DNA from 2 places in the Agromyces sp. Y182 genome. Region 1 is predicted to be linked to the other one. Evidence: riboswitches for the same ligand, from Rfam matches in the RefSeq annotation. Region 1 holds a riboswitch; the other holds the start of a gene.
The links. Region 1 has a riboswitch for thiamine pyrophosphate ahead of thiM (hydroxyethylthiazole kinase). Riboswitches for the same ligand answer to the same signal wherever they lie in the genome.
Positions count from the first base shown of each region.

Region 2: another riboswitch for thiamine pyrophosphate. It lies ahead of AC1C2R_RS18090 (ECF transporter S component); the one in region 1 lies ahead of thiM (hydroxyethylthiazole kinase).

Region 1 is NZ_JCAIUF010000001.1:2,429,761-2,434,143, reverse strand. It holds gene AC1C2R_RS11235 (ABC transporter substrate-binding protein) at 1-245, opposite strand, end outside; gene AC1C2R_RS11230 (LacI family DNA-binding transcriptional regulator) at 410-1,438, shown strand; gene AC1C2R_RS11225 (signal peptidase II) at 1,445-2,092, opposite strand; TPP riboswitch at 2,160-2,271, shown strand; gene thiM (hydroxyethylthiazole kinase) at 2,262-3,158, shown strand; gene thiE (thiamine phosphate synthase) at 3,155-3,853, shown strand; gene AC1C2R_RS11210 (bifunctional hydroxymethylpyrimidine kinase/phosphomethylpyrimidine kinase) at 3,850-4,383, shown strand, end outside.
Region 2 is NZ_JCAIUF010000002.1:754,344-758,726, forward strand. It holds gene AC1C2R_RS18080 (energy-coupling factor transporter transmembrane component T family protein) at 1-423, opposite strand, end outside; gene AC1C2R_RS18085 (ABC transporter ATP-binding protein) at 420-1,910, opposite strand; gene AC1C2R_RS18090 (ECF transporter S component) at 1,912-2,547, opposite strand; TPP riboswitch at 2,586-2,695, opposite strand; gene AC1C2R_RS18095 (spore germination protein GerW family protein) at 2,754-3,086, opposite strand; gene AC1C2R_RS18100 (DNA polymerase IV) at 3,166-4,383, opposite strand, start outside.

The DNA of each region.
Region 1 (4,383 bases):
ACCGTGAGCTCGACCTGGTTCTCGTGGCTGTCGTTGTAGGCCTCGACGAGGAGTTTCGCCTGCTTCTCGAGGGGCGCACGCGTCCAGAGCGTCAGGGTCGTGCCGTCGTCGACGCCCTCGGCGCCGGCGTCCGCGAGGCTCGTTCCGGGTTCGTCGCCGCCCGTGCAGGCGGCCAGCCCGATCGTGAGAGCGCCGGCGGCGAACAGAGCTGCAGCCCGCGTCATCCGGCGATTGCGTGATCTCATCCGTGTACTCCTTGCTCGTCGTTGAGAGGGCGCCGAGACGCCCGGAATGTCAGGTGCTGGTGCGGCCTTTCCGAAATTTCCGAAAGGCCTTTCGGCACGCTACAGTGTGAATCTCCCGGCCGTCAAGAGCGACAGCCGGTAGCGTTTCAGTTGAGGAGGCGAACATGGCGAGAACCGGCTCGGGCAGCTCACGGGCGGCGACGCTCAACGACGTGGCCCGCATGGCAGGCGTCTCGCTCGCGACCGCCTCGAAGGCCATCAACGGCCGCGACCAAGTCGCCCCGGCCACGCGCAAGCGCGTCATCGACGCCGCCGAACAGCTCTCGTTCACACCCAACTCGCTCGCCAGAAGCCTCATCGCCGGCCGCACCGGAACCGTGGGCCTGCTCACGAGCGACCTCGAGGGCCGGTTCGTGATCCCCATCCTCATGGGCGCCGAGGACGCGTTCGGCGCAGGTCAGATCAACGTGTTCCTCTGCGACGCGCGCGGCGACACGATCCGCGAGCAGCACCACCTCAAGGCGCTGCTGAACCGACGCGTCGACGGCATCATCGTCGTGGGACGCCAGACCGACCCGCGACCGTCGCTCGGCCACGACCTCCCCGTGCCCGTGGTCTACGCCTACGCGCCATCAGACGACCCCGGCGACGTCTCGGTGACGCCCGACAACATTGCCGGCGGACGCATCGCCGTCGAGCACCTCCTCGCCACGGGGCGGCGGCGCATCGCGCACATCACGGGCGAGCCCGAGTACGCCGCCGCACAGGATCGTGCGGTCGGCGTGCAGGCGGCCCTCGCCGAAGCCGGACTCGAACTCGTGGGCGACGTCATGACCTCGAGCTGGAGCGAACACTGGGGCCGCGCAGCGGCCGGCATGCTGCTCGCCCAGCATCCCGACATCGACGGCGTCGTCGCCGGCAGCGACCAGATCGCGCGCGGCGTGATCGACACCATGCGCGACCTCGGCAAGCGCGTGCCCGAAGACGTCGCCGTCATCGGGTACGACAACTGGGAGGTGCTCGCCGTGAACTCCCGTCCCGAGCTGACGAGCATCGACGCGAACCTGCAGCAGCTCGGGCGCACCGCGGCCATGCGAATCTTCGACGCGATCGACGGCACCGAACCTGACGCCGGCGTGCATCACCTGCCCGTGCGGCTCGTGATCCGCGGGTCGACCATCGAGCGTCGCTGAGGGGCGCTATGCGGATGTCTCGGTGCCGGTGTTCGTCTCGGCAGCGGTGTCGGAGTCGGTAGCCGTGTCAGCGTCGGTAGCCGTGTCAGCGTCGGCGTCAGCGTCAGCGTCAGCGTCAGCCGAGTTGACAGCGCCGCTGCGATGCACGCCCTTGAAGGTCAGCACGAGCACCATCACGGCGCCGGCGAAGATCGCGATGTCGGCCACGTTGCCGATGAAGAGGTTGCCGTAACCGATGAAGTCCACGACATGCCCGCGACCGAATCCCGGTTCACGGAACAGCCGATCGCCGAGGTGGGTCGCGGCGCCGCCGAGCAGGAGACCGAGCGCGATCGCCCAACCCCGTGAGCGCACCGGCCACGCGAACACGATGATGGCGATGACCCCCACTGCCGCCAGGATCGCGAACACCCAGGTGAACTCGGTGCCGATCGAGAATGCGGCGCCGGGATTGTACACGAGCTGGAAGCGGATCAGGTCACCGATCAGCGGAACGGACACCCGCTCCTCGAGTGCGGCCTCGGCCCACCACTTCGAGGCCTGGTCGATGAGGATCACGACGACGGCGAGGAGCGCGACGAACCAGAACAGGCGCGGCTTCACCGTGCTCTCGAGGGCGGGAGCGGGCGGCGGCATTGAGGGGTCGGAACTCACCGCTTCATTATCCTTCGCGCGAGACGCCCGTGTCGCCGACCGTCACCGGGCGACCGCTAGGCTTCATCGCAGTGACACGGGGTGCCGTGCATCGCTTCACCGAAGCGGGCATGGCTGAGAACACACCCGTCGAACCTGATCTAGTTCGAACTAGCGAAGGGATGTCGCGATGAGCGATCGTCTGCCAACCGACCCTGCCCGGCACTCTGCCGAGCTCCTGACCCTCGTGCGCGAGGCGACGCCGCTCGTGCAGTGCATCACCAACAGCGTCGTCACCAACGTGACGGCCAACACTCTGCTCGCCCTCGGCGCGGCCCCGGCCATGGTCGACATCCGCGGTGAGGCCGGGATCTTCGCGCGAATCGCGTCGGGGCTGCTCGTGAACCTCGGCACGCCGCACGAGGAGCAGCGAGATGCCGCCCGCGAGGCGGTGGCCGCGGCATCCGAGACCGGCACGCCCTGGGTGCTCGACCCCGTCGCCGTCGGCGGACTGCCCGTGCGCACCGCGTTCGCCCACGAGCTGCTCGCGCAGCGCCCGACCGTGATCCGCGGCAATGCGAGCGAGGTCATCGCCCTCGCCGGCAGGGGCAGCGGCGGACGCGGCGTCGACGCCTCCGATTCGACCGAGTCGGCAGCGGATGCCGCGGCTCACCTCGCCCGGGCGCACGGCTCCGTCGTCGCGGTGTCGGGCCCGATCGACCTGATCACCGACGGCCGGCGGGTTGCCCGGGTCGCCAACGGCGACGTGCTGCTCACCCGGGTCACGGGCGGCGGTTGCGCCCTCGGCGCCGTCACCGCGGCCTTCCTCTCGGTCACCGACGACGCGTTCTCCGGCGCCGTTGCAGCGACGCTCGTCTACACCGTGGCAGCCGAGCTCGCGGCCGCGGGTGCCGCCGGGCCGGGCAGTTTCGCACCGCTGTTCCTCGATGCTCTCGCGCAGGTCACGGCCGACGAGGTCGCCGAGCGCGGGCGGGTGCAGCTCGTCGAGGTCGCCGCCGACGCGCACACCGCGGTGGCGGCCGAACTCGCATCCGTGGCATTGCCCTCGACGTCGGTGCGGTCGTGACGGCGCACACGGCGCTCGATCTCTCGGTCTACCTCGTCACCGATGCGGCACTCTGCGGCCCGCGGGGCGTGACGTCGGTCGTCGCCGATGCGGTCGATGGCGGGGTGCGAGTGGTGCAGCTGCGCGACAGGCTCGGCTCCTCGACGGAGCTGCTGACGCTGCTCGAAGGGCTGTGCGCCGTGATCGACGGGCGGGCGACGCTGCTCGTGAACGACCGGCTCGACGTCGCCCTCGCGGCACGGGCGAACGGCTTGCCCGTCGACGGTGTGCATCTCGGCCAGGGTGACGCCGCGGCGACGATCGCGCGTGAGCGGCTCGGACCGAACGGCGTCGTCGGCCTCACCGCGAACACCTCGGCCCACTTCGAGGCCGTACGACGGATGCCGCGTGGCACGGTCGACTACCTGGGCGTCGGCGTGATCCGGCCCACCGTGACGAAGCCCGATCATCCGCCGGCACTCGGCGTCGACGGGTTCGCACGACTCGCGGCCGAGGCCGAGTTGCCGTGCGTCGCGATCGGCGGCATCACTCTCGGCGACGTCGCGCCGCTCCGTGACGGCGGCGCCGCCGGGGTCGCCCTCGTCTCCGCGATCTGCGCCGCCGCCGATCCCCGCGACGCTGCGCTGCACTTCGTCGACGCTTGGGCGGCCATCGCGCCACCCCGCGACCGCCGCGTTTCGGAGGCCCGGCGATGAGCGAGACGGCCACTCGAGCGGTCGACATCGGCGCCGTGGCATCCGCTCGCCTCGCACTCGAGACCGCCACGCCCCCGCGAGGCCGCCACACGCCCGGCGTCCGCAGCGTGCCGCGCGACCGGCGGGTGCCGCGCGTGCTCAGCATCGCCGGTACCGACCCGACCGGCGGTGCCGGCATCCACGCCGACCTGAAGTCGATCGCCGCTGTCGGCGGCTACGGCATGGCGGCGGTGACCGCGCTCGTCGCGCAGAACACGCGGGGCGTGCGCAGCGTGCATCTGCCGCCGGCGTCGTTCCTCGCCGAGCAGCTCGATGCGGTGAGCGACGACGTGACGATCGACGCCGTGAAGATCGGCATGCTCGCCGACGCAGCGATCATCGGCACGGTCGACGACTGGCTCGCGCGCACGCGGCCCCCGGTGGTGGTGCTCGACCCGGTCATGATCGCGACGAGCGGCGACCGACTGCTCGATCCCGACGGCGAGCAGGCACTTCGCGCGCTCATCCCCCGGGCGCACCTCATCACGCCG
Region 2 (4,383 bases), on a different contig from region 1:
CGGCAGGCGAGCGATCTGTGCGAGCCCGTCGGCGAGCTCGGTCGGGTCGACGTTCATGAACAGCAGCACCGCCGGCAATCCGATCGCGAGTACGCGCACGGTGACGGCGATGGCGAGTTCGATGGAGCCGTCGGTGACCCGCGCCAGCCAGAACGACCAGTACTCGGTGCCCTCGGGCCGCCCGTACAACAGCATGCTGAGACCGGCGATCGGTGCCGCGATGAGGATCGGCCAGGTGCGGGCCACGAGCACTTTCGGGGTCACACCGGCCATGGCGAACAGTGCGAGCTGCACGATGAGTGCGACCGCGGCGCTCACCCAATCGACGGTGAGGAGCAGTGGTGTGGTGAGGAGCATCGCCGCGGCGAGGCGGCTGACGGGGTTGACGCGATCGACGAGACGCAGTCGAGGTGCCGCGATCATGCCGCCGCCTCCACCCGAAGGGACTCCCGGCTGAGATCGAGATGCTGATCGCCGAGCGCCGCGAGATATGCCGCATCATGACTGATCGAGAGCAGGGTCACCCCGTCGTCGACCAGCCCCCTGAGCAGGCCGACGAGTTCGATCCAGGTGAGACGGTCTTGGCCGAAGGTCGGCTCGTCGAGGATGATGACGCGGGGCTGCGCGACGAGCGCGCACGCGACCGTGAGCCGACGTTGCTCACCGCCGGAGAGCGTGAACGGGTTCGCCTCGGCGAGCCGGTCGAGCCCCAAGCGTTCGAGCACCTCGCGAGTGCGCAGACGGGTCGTCGCCGCGTCGAGACCCAGCGCCCGCGGGGCGACCTCGAGTTCGCGCTGCACGGTGGAGGCGACGAACTGGTGCTCCGGCTCTTGAAACACGGTTCCGATGCGGGTGAGCAACTCGCGCGAGCGCCATCGGATCGGCTCGCTGCGCAGCCCGCTCGCGAGTTCCGCTGACGCGCGCACGTGACCGGCGATCGGTGCCAGAAGTCCGCCCATCGTGAGGGCGAGGGTCGACTTTCCGGCGCCGTTCGGCCCCGTGAGCACCGTTGACGAGGCTCTCGGCAATGACAACTCGAGCCCCGCTCGCACGACCGCATCGCTCCGGCGGCCGATCGCGAGGTCGATACCGGCGAGATCGAGAACGGATGCCGCAGCGGCGGGCCGCGCCGACGTCACCGTCGGCGGCGAGCCGGGCACCCAGACCCCGGCGGCGAGGAGGGCCTCGCGCTGCGTGTCGATGACGTGTCGGGGGTCGCCGTCGGCGATGATACGACCGTTCCTGCCGAGCACCACCACGCGGGCCACGAGGTCGATCCAGACATCGACACGATGCTCGACCACGACGAAGGTCGCTCCGGTGCGCTCGAGCGTGCGGTCGACCGCGAGGCATACCTCGCTCACCCCGTCGGGGTCGAGGTTCGCGGTCGGTTCGTCGAGGAGCAAGAGCCCTGGACGCATCGCGAGGGCACCGGCAAGCGCGAGGCGCTGCTTCTGCCCGCCGGAGAGCGAGCTGGTCGGGTGATCGAGTGGAAGGTCGAGCCCGACGTCGTCGAGCGCGCGACGCACACGCGGCCAGATCTCGTCTCGCGGCACTCCGAGGTTCTCGCAGCCGAAGGCGACGTCGTCACCGACGCGAGCGAGGATCACTTGCGAGTCGGGATCCTGCAGCACGAGGCTCGCGCGGCCCCGCACCGATGCCGGCCACTCGCCGTCGATGCGCAGCGAACCGGTCTCCTCGCCCTCCTCGGCTCCGCCGTGAACTCCGGCAAGGGCGTGAAGGAGCGTCGATTTGCCCGAACCCGATGGCCCGAGCAGCAGCACCCGCTCCCCCGGTTCGATACGAAGGTCGATGCCATCGAGCGCTGCGTCGCGCCTGCCGGCGTGGCGCCACCCCCACCCGCGCGCCTCCACGCGCGCGGGCCGGATGGCTTCGGAGTCGTGACCCACGTCAGACCCGCTGAGTCACGTCTTGACCCGCGGCGAAACGGCTGAGCGCCCCGGTGGTTGCGAGGCCCCGCACGATGAGCCAGCCGAGCAGCCCGGCCAGGACCGCGCCCGACACGACCACCGTCGCGAAATAGAGTCCCAGGAACTCGGCGGACTTCTGCAGATTGCCGGAGGTGAAGAGCTCGAGGCTCCAGGCCGCCGCGCCGGCCGCCGCACCGGCGAGCATGGCGGGCAACACACCGAACCGGCGGTAGGCGAGGATCGCGAACACCAGTTCGGCGCCGAGCCCCTGCGCCACGCCCGAGTAGATCGTCTCGATGCCCCACTGGTTGCCGATCAGGGCTGACACGACCGCGGCGAGCAGCTCGACGAAGAGGGCCGCACCCGGCTTGCGGATGATGAGTCCGCCGAGCACGCCGCCGATGAGCCAGATGCCCACGGCGATACCGCCGAGGCCCGGCGTGAGCGCATCGGCCGCACTGAACCATGCGTAACCGATGTTGTTCCAGAAGAGGAAAAGAAGCCCCGTCGCGACGCCGATCACGCTGGCGACGACGATGTCGACGACCCGCCAACGCAGATTGCGCGGCTTCGGAGCGGCCGGGGATGTGCTGGTTTCAGTTGCTGCAGTGTGCACTGTCGTGCCCTTTCGATTCGTGGAAAGAGGCACGGGAATTGAGATGTGATTGCCCTCCCTGCGCTGGCATTACCCAGATCAGGTTCGACGGTCGAAGGTTGAGAACCTTCCTCTCAGCCCGGCTCACCGGACTCCCGTGTTCGCTGACGAGTATACGCCGACGAGCACGGTGAGGGTCGACCGCGACCGCCGCGACGGTGGGCGTCTCAGCGCTTGAGCGCTCTGATCACCATGCGCAGCGCCTTGCCGGTGACCCACACGAGCGGGGTGGCGACGAGCAGCAGGCCGATGAGGTTCGGTTCGAAGCGAACGCCGCCATCGCGACCGACGTATGCGCCGAGCGGAATGGAGAGGCCACCGCCGCCACCGCCGCCCGCCTCGTCGCCCTTCTCGTCGGAGCCGCTGCCGGCACCGAAGCCGTAGTATCCGAGCGCCACCGGCACGAGGGTGGTGCCGTCGATCTCGACGACGTCACCGTAGGAGGTCTTCACGCCGACGCCGGCGACGCTCTCAGCCAGTTCCAGTACGAGTTCAGCCATGCCTGCAACGCTACCCGCGGATGCGCCGCTCAGCCACCCCTCTCACGATTCGCCCTCGAACGGGTTCATCGCAACGCACTCACTCACCGCCCGCATCCTTGCGTCGTGACGACTCGACACGATCGACCGCCGGGCGCACGAGCGAAGCCGGCCGCACTGCGCCTCGACCGAAACGAGCGGTCACCTCATCGATGGTGCGCTCGGCCTCGCGCCACTCCTCGTCGGGGTCCCACAACATCGCACCGGTACCCGACGGCCGTAGCTGTTCGGCTCGAACACCGATGAGACGGATGCGCGCACCATCGCCGGCGAGTTCACCGAGGGCCGCGGATGCCTCGTCGTAGATGCGGCGCGCGACATCCGTGGGCTCGCCCAGCGTGCGCGACCTGGTGACCGTGCGAAAGTCGCCGTAGCGGAGCTTCAACACGACCGTGCGGCCGAGCAGCCCCGCCTTGCGCAGCCGCACAGCGACGTCGTCGGAGAGCCGGAGGAGCTCGCGCCGCAACTGCTCGAGATCGGTGAGGTCGTAGCCGAACGTGACCTCGTGGCCGATGCTCTTCTCTTCACGGCCCGTGACGACGTCGCGCGCGTCGACGCCCATCGCGAGATGGCTGAGTTTGGCCGCGAGGGCCGGCCCGAGCGCACGTTCGAGCGCATCGACCGGCATGGCAGCGACATCGCCGACCGTGCGCAGCCCGATGCGCGTGAGCGACTCCTCGGTGACTCGCCCGACCCCCCAGAGCGCCGAGACCGGCAGCGGGTGCAGGAAATCGAGCGTGCGCTCGGCCGGCACCACGAGCATGCCGTCGGGCTTCGCCCTGCTCGACGCCACTTTCGCCACGAACTTCGTCGCCGCCACGCCGACCGAGCAGGTCAACCCGGTCTCGCGGTGCACCCGCTGCCGCAGGGTCCACGCGATCTCGGCCGGGCTGCCGTGCAGGCGTCGCGCGCCCGACACGTCGAGGAACGCCTCATCGATCGAGAGCTGCTCGACGAGCGGGGTGACCTCTTCGAAGATGGTCATCACCCGACGCGAGTACTCGGTGTAGCTCGCATAATCGCCCCGCAACACGATCGCGTTCGGGCAGCGCTGCAATGCGAGCGACATCGGCATCGCCGAGTTCACGCCGTACTTTCGGGCCTCGTAGCTCGCCGCAGAAACAACCCCACGCCCGGCGGTACCGCCGACCAGCACCGGCTTGCCGCGCAGATCGGGCCGCTTCAACAACTCGACCGACACGAAGAACGCATCCATGTCGACGTGCAGGATGGGTGTCGCCGAATCGTCGACCGGGCC